Regions from separate parts of the Paenarthrobacter sp. NPDC056912 genome, predicted to be linked through region 1. Evidence: riboswitches for the same ligand, from Rfam matches in the RefSeq annotation. Region 1 holds a riboswitch; each other region holds the start of a gene.
What was found. Region 1 has a riboswitch for S-adenosylmethionine ahead of ACFRJ9_RS02345 (LLM class flavin-dependent oxidoreductase). Riboswitches for the same ligand answer to the same signal wherever they lie in the genome.

Region 1 (2,192 bases):
CGTTGCAATGTCCGCAACTTTTCACTGACCTGGTGGGGGTCTCCGACGAACCTTGTGTCCAGCCGGTCTTTGATGAGGTCCTCGGCTTCGGCATCCAACCGGAGCTCAAGGGCATCTTCCGGGGACGGGTAGGGAATGGCTCCGTGGCCGCTGCGGATCCCGTGGACCCATTGCGCGTACCCTCGGGAAAGCCGCTGCGCACGGTGCTCGTCGGGCGCTACCAGGACGTCGGCCGAAACGATCACGTGGGGTTCAGCCAATGCTGCGGAGGGCTTGAAGTGTGCCCGATATTCGGCCACGGAATCCAGCACGTTGGCCGGTGCCACGTGGTAGTTGGCCCCGAACGGAAGCCCGAGCTTGCCGGCGAGCCTTGCGCTGGGTCCGGCGGTGGAGCCGTGGATCCAGAACTGGGGCGACTGGCCCAGGGCAGGGGTTGCCGTGACTTCCTCACCGTGCCTGGTGCGGTATTCGCCCGTGAAGAAGCCGATGATGTCCTGAACGTCGTCTTCGAAGTTTTCAGTGTCACCAGGGAAGCGGCCAAGGAGCTCGCCCTGCAAACGGAACTTCCGCGGAAGCACTGCCCCGAAAATCGGACGCGGCGCCGGAACCAGCAGGCCGTCAACCACTCGGACAGCTGGATCCGCTTCCGGGATGCTGCCTGCCGCGGCCACGAATCCGGGCGCAGGTTCGCCGGGTGATTTGGGCGGGCCGGAGCGTCCGAAGCCCAGGTCCAGTCTGTCAGGGAACACTGCCGCGAGTGTTCCGATGCTTTCAGCGATCTGGAGCGCGCGATAGTTTCCCAGCAGCGTGGCGGCCGTGCCCACCCGGATCGTCTTGGTAGCGGAGGCCACCAGCCCGGCAAGGATATGCGGGGCTGAACCAGCAACACCGGTATTGAGGTGGTGTTCTGCGAGCCAGTAGCGGGAGTAGCCGGAGGCCTCGGCGGAAGCGGCAAGGGCCAGGGTGCTGCGCAATGCGTCACCGGGGGTTTGCCCGGCCGACACAGGGCTGAGGTCGAGGACGGACAAGGGGGTAACGGAGGGCTTCGGCATGGCACGACACTACGGAGGGCCGACGCGCCGCCAAAGCCGATCCGTCACCCCGCTCAACCCTGCTAAATCTGAGGAAATTCTGCGAAACGGACCGTCATACGTGCTCTTTGGCGGGGCGAAGATGACGATTTTCGCCGCCGCTTGACGCGCCATTTCCCGCGTTGACGCCCCGAGTCCAGCGGTTTGTACATTCCTTGGAGCCGCTCCTACATTCGACTCATAGGTCAAGAGTCAGCACGCCAAGGACCGGCTCGTGCTGCGGCAACCCTCAGGCATTAATGGCGGGGTGCTCCGGAAACAGACCTGGCCGCAATTGCGGCAAGTGAATGTCGTCCCGGCCGCTGAGCGGCGTAAAGAAAGAGATCACCATGCCTTCTAAACCCGAATTCCGTTCCCGAGTGGTTGCCGTGGAGCTCGACGGCGATGGAGCCCACCCGGCCGCATGGCGCAGGGCACAGCACGAGCCGCAGGCACTATTGGGGGGCCAGCGGATTCGTGAAACTGTTCAGGCTGCCGATATCGCGGGTTTCCACGTGGCAACGTTCCGGGACACCCGCGTGGTGGACCCCGGAAGCACCGGAATCGCGGGCCGGATCGATGCGATCCAGCGTGCGGCCTTCGCAGCACCCATCACCCGATCCATCGGGCTGGTCCCCGAGGCCGGCACGCTCTTCGCTGAGCCGTTTCATGTGGCAACCCAGTTGGCCAGCCTTGACTACTCCTCCCTGGGCAGGGCGGGGTGGTTGGTCAACGCGGAGAACCTCCAAGAGGAAGCCCGGGCAGTGGGTCGCACACCGTTGCCGGAAGGCGATGCGGCCTATGAAGCCGCGGACGTTGTCCAAGCCGGCCGTCTGCTCTGGGACTCGTGGGAAGACGACGCCGTGATCCGTGACGTCTCAACCGGCCGGTACCTGGACCGGAACAAGTTGCACTACGCGGACTTCGAGGGCGAACGCTTCTCCGTCAAGGGCCCGTCCATCATCCCGCGCCCCCTCCAAGGCCAACTGGTGGTGTTCGCGCCCGCTGAACTGATTCCCGCCGTCGAGGCCGACGTTGCCCTGGTATCCGCGGACACAGCGGACGCCCTTCCGGCAGCGGCCCAAGCCGCGGCCGCCGCCGGAGCACCACGGACCCTGGTGG
Region 2 (2,192 bases), on a different contig from region 1:
CCCCGTGACGCCGTCCTCGGCGAGGAGTTCGGGAGCAGCGGGCACGGCTCGCGTCGCTGGATTATCGACCCCATCGATGGCACCAAGAACTTTGTCCGCGGGGTTCCGGTGTGGGCCACATTGATCGCCCTCGTGGACGAAGGAGAGCCCGTTGTGGGTGTGGTCAGCGCGCCCGCATTGGGCAAGCGCTGGTGGGCCGCCAAGGAAATGGGCGCCTACATGGGCCGTTCCCTGGCATCGGCCACCCGACTCAAAGTTTCCAATGTCTCGCGCCTGGCAGACGCCTCGATGTCCTACTCGAGCCTTTCGGGTTGGAAGGAGCGCGGCAACCTGGATGAATTCATGGGGCTCACCGAGGACATCTGGCGCACGCGCGCCTACGGTGACTTCTGGTCCTATTGCCTGGTGGCCGAGGGTGCCGTGGACATCGCCTGCGAGCCGGAGCTGAACCTCTATGACATGGCAGCGCTGGTCCCCATCGTTACGGAGGCAGGCGGTCGCTTCACGTCCCTGGAGGGCGAAGACGGCCCCTTCGGCGGCAATGCCCTGGCGACGAACTCCATCCTGCATTCCGAGGTCCTCAAGCGGCTCAACCCCGCCTTGGACGACCTCCTCTGATGTAATCCAGCCTGCACACTTCTGGACAGTTTTGGCGAATTTTCGACGGCGGGTGCCTCCTTTGGGAGGCACCCGCCGTCTTTTATTCGACGAAACGACTGCCCGCCATTCTCCGTAACAATGTGCTTAACAAAACCTGGCGGCTTTGGAGGGAGCGTCGGAGGTGCCCTAACCTCTTTACAGGTCACGAGTGCCAGCGCTAAACCCCGGTTTGCTGGCCGGCAACCCTCCATTCGCGGTGGGGTGCCCCGGGTGACGACCTGGCCGGTCCGGAACGGATACGGCAAGCGCGGATCCCCTGCGGGGGTCCCTCTTGAGTGAGGTCCCATGAGCACTGTCACGTTAAACTCAAACACCAGGCCGTCCTCCGCACAGGCAGCCGCCGCCTCGCGGCCGCTGGCCGCAGTCACTGGCGCGGAACTGCAGGCGCCCCTGATTCAGGGCGGCCACGTTCGCTATGCCAATCTCGACTACGGTGCTTCGGCACCTGCGTTGACCATTGTGTCGGCCTATCTGAACGAAGTTCTTCCGTACTACGCCAGCGTCCACCGCGGCGCCGGCTACGCGTCCCAGATCAGCACCTCGGTGTACGAGAACTCCCGAAACATCGTCCGGGAGTTCGTCGGCGGCAGGGCGGACGATTCCGTCATCTTCACCCGCAACACCACGGACTCCTTGAACCTGCTGGCCGGGTGCCTTCCCCAGGTCAACGGACAGAACACCGGCGAGGTCCTTTACCTGGATATTGAGCACCACGCCAACCTTCTTCCCTGGCAGGGTGTACCGCACCGCAGCGTCATTGCGGCCCCAACACTGGCGGCCACCTTGGAGAACCTTCGTGCGGAGCTCAGCGAGGGCGGCGTGTCGCTGCTCGCCATAACGGGCGCTTCCAACGTAACCGGCGAAATCCTGCCCATCGCACAGCTGGCGTCGTTGGCCCACGAATACGGGGCACGGATTGTGGTGGACGCGGCCCAGCTCGCTCCGCACCGCCGGATCAACATCGCCGAGGCCGACGTCGACTACGTTGTTTTCTCCGGCCACAAGCTCTATGCACCCTTCGGTGCAGGCGTTGTTGTTGGCCGGCCGGATTGGCTTGACGCAGGACCCCCCCACTTGGCCGGCGGCGGAGCCGTGCGTGAGGCCCGCCTGGACTCCGTCAGCTGGGCCACAGGACCGGCCCGCCACGAGGGCGGCTCCCCCAATGTTTTGGGCGCAGCCACGCTTGCCCGTGCCACCCAGGTTCTGGCAGGGCTGGATGAGGATGCGTGGCATGCCCACGAGGCCTCCATCCGCTCGTACCTTGTGGATGGACTGCGGGCGATCGACGGCGTCACCGTCCACCAGATCTTCAGCGATTCCGAGGACACCATTGGCGTGGTCAACTTCTCTGTTGAAGGTTTCGACGCTGGATTGGTCGCCGCATACCTGGCGGCCGAGCACGGAATCGGTCTCCGGGACGGCCGTTTCTGCGCCCACCCGCTCCTGAAGCGCCTCGGGCTCCCGTCCGGGTCCCTGCGCGCCAGCTTTGGCGTTGGTTCGAGGTTGGAGGACGCTACGAGGCTCCTTGCCGG
Region 3 (2,192 bases), 290 kb from region 1:
GACCAGCACGGGTTCCTCCGGCAGCGGTGCCGTGTTCAGTGGTCCGCGGACCTTGAAGAAGTCGCCTTCGTGGTTGATCTGATGGACCTTGGTGTGGTCCGCGAACACCCCGGCGGAAGCATCCTCAAGCACGGCGCCAGGTTCCCAGCTCCGCCAGAGCCGCCTGACGACGTCGACGAATTCCTCGGCCTTCTCATACCGCAGGTCGTGTTCGATTTGCTGGTCCAGCCCATAGTTCTGGGCCGCGAGGTCGCTGCCGGAAGTCACCACGTTCCAGCCAAGCTGGCCCTCGGAGAAGTGCTGGAGGGTAGCGAGGAGCCGGGCCGCAGTGAACGGCGGATAGAACGAGGCGCTGACCGTAGGCACAATCCCCAGGTGCTCCGTTGCAGACAGAAGGTACGGGACCAGCGCCAATGGATCATGCTTGGGCGCGAAGGACGCGTGGGCCAGCGAAACCTCGGCCGTGCCGCCATAGGTGTCCGGGACTGTCAGGGAATCCTCGATGATGAAGAGGTCCAGCCCGGATCGCTCGAACGCGCGCACGGCTTCCTGGTACAGGGCGGGTTTCTTCCAGTCGTAGCCCAGGCTGTAACCGGGAGTCCCCCAGCCCTGGACTCCGAAACCGTGGCCCACAAACCATCCAAAATGCAGCATGGGCTTGAGTGTAGAACTGCTCTGTCCGTTCACCGCGACCTGATTTCATGCGAAGTTACAGGGGGTCGTACTGCGTCAATTATGCTCCCGGGGCGTCTTATTTGGAGAGGTTCCACAGCATCCTCCGGTTACGCAACATGACGAGCCCGCAGCCACCCGCAAGTGCAGGCCTATGCCCGTGGATGTTACGTTTTTCTTGAGTAATGAGCACCAGCGCCAAGCCCTGACTTGCTGGTCGGCAACCCTCTCTCCGGCGGGGTGCCTCAGGTGACTACTCGGCGTATCGACAACTCGAACTGCAAGCGTGACTGAGGAGCACCATCAATGCCTGAACCCACCGAAGAAAAACTCTCCTACCGCCTGGTGACCGGCCCGGATACCCGCGATTTCTGCGAGCGCATCCACAACGCCCTCGCCGAGGGTTACGTACTCCACGGCAGCCCCGCAGCCACCTTCAACGGCACCGATGTGATCGTGGCCCAAGCCGTGGTCCTGCCTACCGCCATCGCCAGTGCCGACGCCGCTGTTGCCAATGCTGTTGATCAGCTGGAGAACTACGAGGACGAGGAAGCATTCGAGGGCCACGCATGAGCTACGCAGGTGACCTGACCCCGCAGGACGCGTGGGCCAAACTTGAAGAAGGCGCCATCCTGGTGGACGTCCGCACTGAGGGCGAATGGGCCCACATCGGCATCCCGGACACCAAAGCCACCGAGAACGATCCCCTGTTCATCCAGTGGAACCTCGCCGGCGGCATCCCGAATTCCCGCTTCATCGAGGACCTGCAGCAGCAGGCACCCGAGGGCGACGGCGTGGAACTGGTCTTCCTCTGCCGCTCCGGCCAGCGGTCCATCTCCGCGGCCATTGCCGCAACACAGATCGGCTTCACCGCCTACAACGTCCTTGAAGGCTTCGAGGGCGAGCCCGACCGCTATGGCGAGCGCACCGTGAATGGCTGGAAGAACCGTGGCCTGCCGACGAATCTAGGAACCGACTAAGTGACTTTCAATCCTGATGCCGCTGGCTGGAGCCCTGACACCCAGGCCGTCCGCGGTGGCCTTGACCGTACCAACTTCCAGGAAACGGCCGAACCCGTTTTCCTGAACTCCGGCTTTGTCTACGAGTCGGCGGCCGCTGCCGAACGCGCCTTCACCGGAGAGGACGAACGCTTCGTCTACTCCCGCTACGGCAACCCCTCCGTGGCCACCTTCCAGGAACGGCTCCGCCTGCTCGAGGGAACCGAGGCGTGCTTTGCGACGGCGTCCGGCATGTCCGCGGTCTTCACCGCCTTGGGTGCCCTGCTGGCTGCCGGCGACCGCGTGGTTGCGGCCCGCTCCCTCTTCGGCTCATGCTTTGTGATCCTCAACGAGATCCTGCCCCGCTGGGGTGTGGAGACCGTTTTCGTTGATGGTCCGGATCTGGAGCAGTGGCGTGAGGCCCTCTCCGAACCGACCACCGCGGTGTTCTTCGAGTCTCCTTCCAACCCCATGCAGGAAATCGTGGACATCGCCGCCGTGAGCGAACTGGCGCATGCCGCC
Region 4 (2,192 bases), on a different contig from region 1:
ATGGGTGCCTGGATGACATGCACGGGAACATCGCCGGGAAGGGCCTCGGCCAGTTCCCGTGACTGCGCCGGAAAGTAGAGACGGTCGGAGTCCACGGCCGCGACGAAGAACTCCGCACTGGCGCGCGCCAAGGCCTCGCTGAGGCTGCCGCGGCCGCGCGTGACGTCGTGGCTCATGAGTGCCTCGGTGATGGCGATGTAACTGTTGGCATCGAACCGGCGAACCAGCTTGGTGCCTTGGTGGTCGAGGTAGCTCTCCACCTGATAGCGGCCACGCTCCCCCAGTACTGCTGCTGCCAGCGGCTTCTCCTGCGGCTGCGCCTCCCTGCCGAAGCGGAAGTCCAACTCCAGCGCGGAGCGGTAGGTGATGTGGGCGATCCGCCGGGCCAGGGCCAGGCCGTTTTCGGGGGCTGGGCCACCGTAGTAGTCGCCATTGTTGAAGTGGGGATCCTGCCGGATGGCCAGGGTCTGCGACTGCGCGAAGGCAATCTGCTCGGCAGTGCTGTAGGCACCCACCGAAATCACGGCGCACCGCTTGACGCGTTCCGGGAACGTCACGGCCCACTCCAGCGCCCGGGCTCCACCCATGGACCCGCCCAGCACGGCATGCCAGGCATCAATGCCCAGGGCGTCGGCCAGGCGAGCCTCTGCCAAAGTACTGTCCCGGAGCGTGATCAAGGGGAAGCGGGAGCCCCAGGGCCGCCCGTCAGGTGCTTCGGAGGATGGACCGGTGCTGCCATAGCAGCCGCCCAGGATGTTGATGGAGACCACGAAGAACCTGTTGGTGTCGATAGTGGCGCCCGGACCGACGAGCTGTTCCCACCAGCCCTCTTCATCCGTGGCTCCGCGGGCAACGTGCGTGCTTCCGGTGAGTGCATGCTGCACCAAAACTGCGTTGGATGCATCGGCGTTGAGCTGTCCCCAGGTCTCGAAAGACAAGACAACATCCGGAAGGAAGCCTCCGGCCTCAAGTTCCAGCGAACCGATGCTGGCGTACTTGACCGTTCCGTCTTGTTCCTCGGATGTGGATAGGGCTGTAGCAGTAATGGTCATTCCTTTGACACCTAACCTCGCGCTTGCCCGTCGCCTTGCGTGCGACAGGCCAGGTCCTCACCCGGGGCACCCCACCGCGGAAGGAGGGTTGCCGGCCAGCAAGCCGGGGCTGTCACTGGCACTCATGACCTAATACGTAGAGTCTAGGAAAAACACTGCTGTTCTGGCGAAGAATGTGACAGCAGTGTGACGGTTTGGGGCTGGTTCGTTCATGAGCAAGCACTTTGGAGCGCCGCCCGGCGAATAATCTACGGTCCGGGCGGCACACCAGCCAAAGGTGTCAGGCGGTCATTCCGGCCAGCGCTCAGGCGCCCTTGGCGGCCCTGAATCCAGCTTCGAGGTCGGCGAGGATGTCGTCCACGTGCTCGATGCCCACGGACAGGCGCACCAGGCCGGGGTTGACGCCGGCGGCCACCTGTTGCTCCACCGTCAGCTGGCTGTGGGTTGTCGACGCCGGGTGGATGACCAGGGAGCGGACGTCGCCGATGTTGGCAACGTGGGAGTGGAGCTCCAGGGCGTCCACGAACCGCTTGCCGGCCTCCACGCCGCCCTTGATGTTGAATGCCACCACGGCGCCCGTACCGTTGGGACCATACTTGCGTCCACGGTCGTACCAAGGGCTGGAGGGCAAACCGGCATAGGCGACCGATTCGACGTCGTTATGGCCTTCCAGCCATTCGGCCACCTTGGTGGCGTTCGCTACGTGACGTTCGATGCGCAGGCTCAGGGTCTCCAGGCCCTGGGCGATAAGGAAGGCGTTGAACGGGGACACGGCCGAGCCGAGGTCGCGAAGCAACTGGACACGCGCCTTCAAGATGTACGAGAGGTTGGCCCCGAGCGCGCCATCCTTGCCGAGGTCACGGGCGTAGACCAGCCCGTTGTAGCTGGGGTCCGGGGTGTTGAAGCCGGGGAAACGTTCCGGATCCTTGCCGAAATCGAAGTTGCCGGAGTCCACAATCACACCGGCGATGGCCGAGCCGTGGCCGCCGAGATACTTGGTGGCGGAGTGGACCACGATGTCTGCGCCCCACTCGATGGGACGGATCAGGTAGGGAGTGGACAGCGTATTGTCCACAATGAGGGGAACTCCGGCCTCGTGTGCCACGCCGGCGATGCCCTCGATGTCCAGAACGTCCTGGC

Region 2: it holds a riboswitch for S-adenosylmethionine, as region 1 does, so the genes downstream of both, ACFRJ9_RS18525 (aminotransferase class V-fold PLP-dependent enzyme) here and ACFRJ9_RS02345 (LLM class flavin-dependent oxidoreductase) in region 1, are expected to answer to the same signal.
Region 3: it holds a riboswitch for S-adenosylmethionine, as region 1 does, so the genes downstream of both, ACFRJ9_RS03750 (DUF1737 domain-containing protein) here and ACFRJ9_RS02345 (LLM class flavin-dependent oxidoreductase) in region 1, are expected to answer to the same signal.
Region 4: it holds a riboswitch for S-adenosylmethionine, as region 1 does, so the genes downstream of both, ACFRJ9_RS05845 (homoserine O-acetyltransferase) here and ACFRJ9_RS02345 (LLM class flavin-dependent oxidoreductase) in region 1, are expected to answer to the same signal.

What each region holds. Positions count from the first base shown of each region.
Region 1 is NZ_JBHUCD010000002.1:78,731-80,922, reverse strand. It holds gene ACFRJ9_RS02350 (LLM class flavin-dependent oxidoreductase) at 1-1,052, opposite strand, end outside; SAM riboswitch class IV at 1,275-1,383, shown strand; gene ACFRJ9_RS02345 (LLM class flavin-dependent oxidoreductase) at 1,421-2,192, shown strand, end outside.
Region 2 is NZ_JBHUCD010000018.1:109,117-111,308, reverse strand. It holds gene hisN (histidinol-phosphatase) at 1-618, shown strand, start outside; SAM riboswitch class IV at 801-914, shown strand; gene ACFRJ9_RS18525 (aminotransferase class V-fold PLP-dependent enzyme) at 946-2,192, shown strand, end outside.
Region 3 is NZ_JBHUCD010000002.1:369,708-371,899, forward strand. It holds gene ACFRJ9_RS03745 (NtaA/DmoA family FMN-dependent monooxygenase) at 1-687, opposite strand, end outside; SAM riboswitch class IV at 854-965, shown strand; gene ACFRJ9_RS03750 (DUF1737 domain-containing protein) at 979-1,245, shown strand; gene ACFRJ9_RS03755 (rhodanese-like domain-containing protein) at 1,242-1,652, shown strand; gene ACFRJ9_RS03760 (O-succinylhomoserine sulfhydrylase) at 1,653-2,192, shown strand, end outside.
Region 4 is NZ_JBHUCD010000004.1:95,357-97,548, reverse strand. It holds gene ACFRJ9_RS05845 (homoserine O-acetyltransferase) at 1-1,052, opposite strand, end outside; SAM riboswitch class IV at 1,067-1,182, opposite strand; gene ACFRJ9_RS05840 (bifunctional o-acetylhomoserine/o-acetylserine sulfhydrylase) at 1,357-2,192, opposite strand, start outside.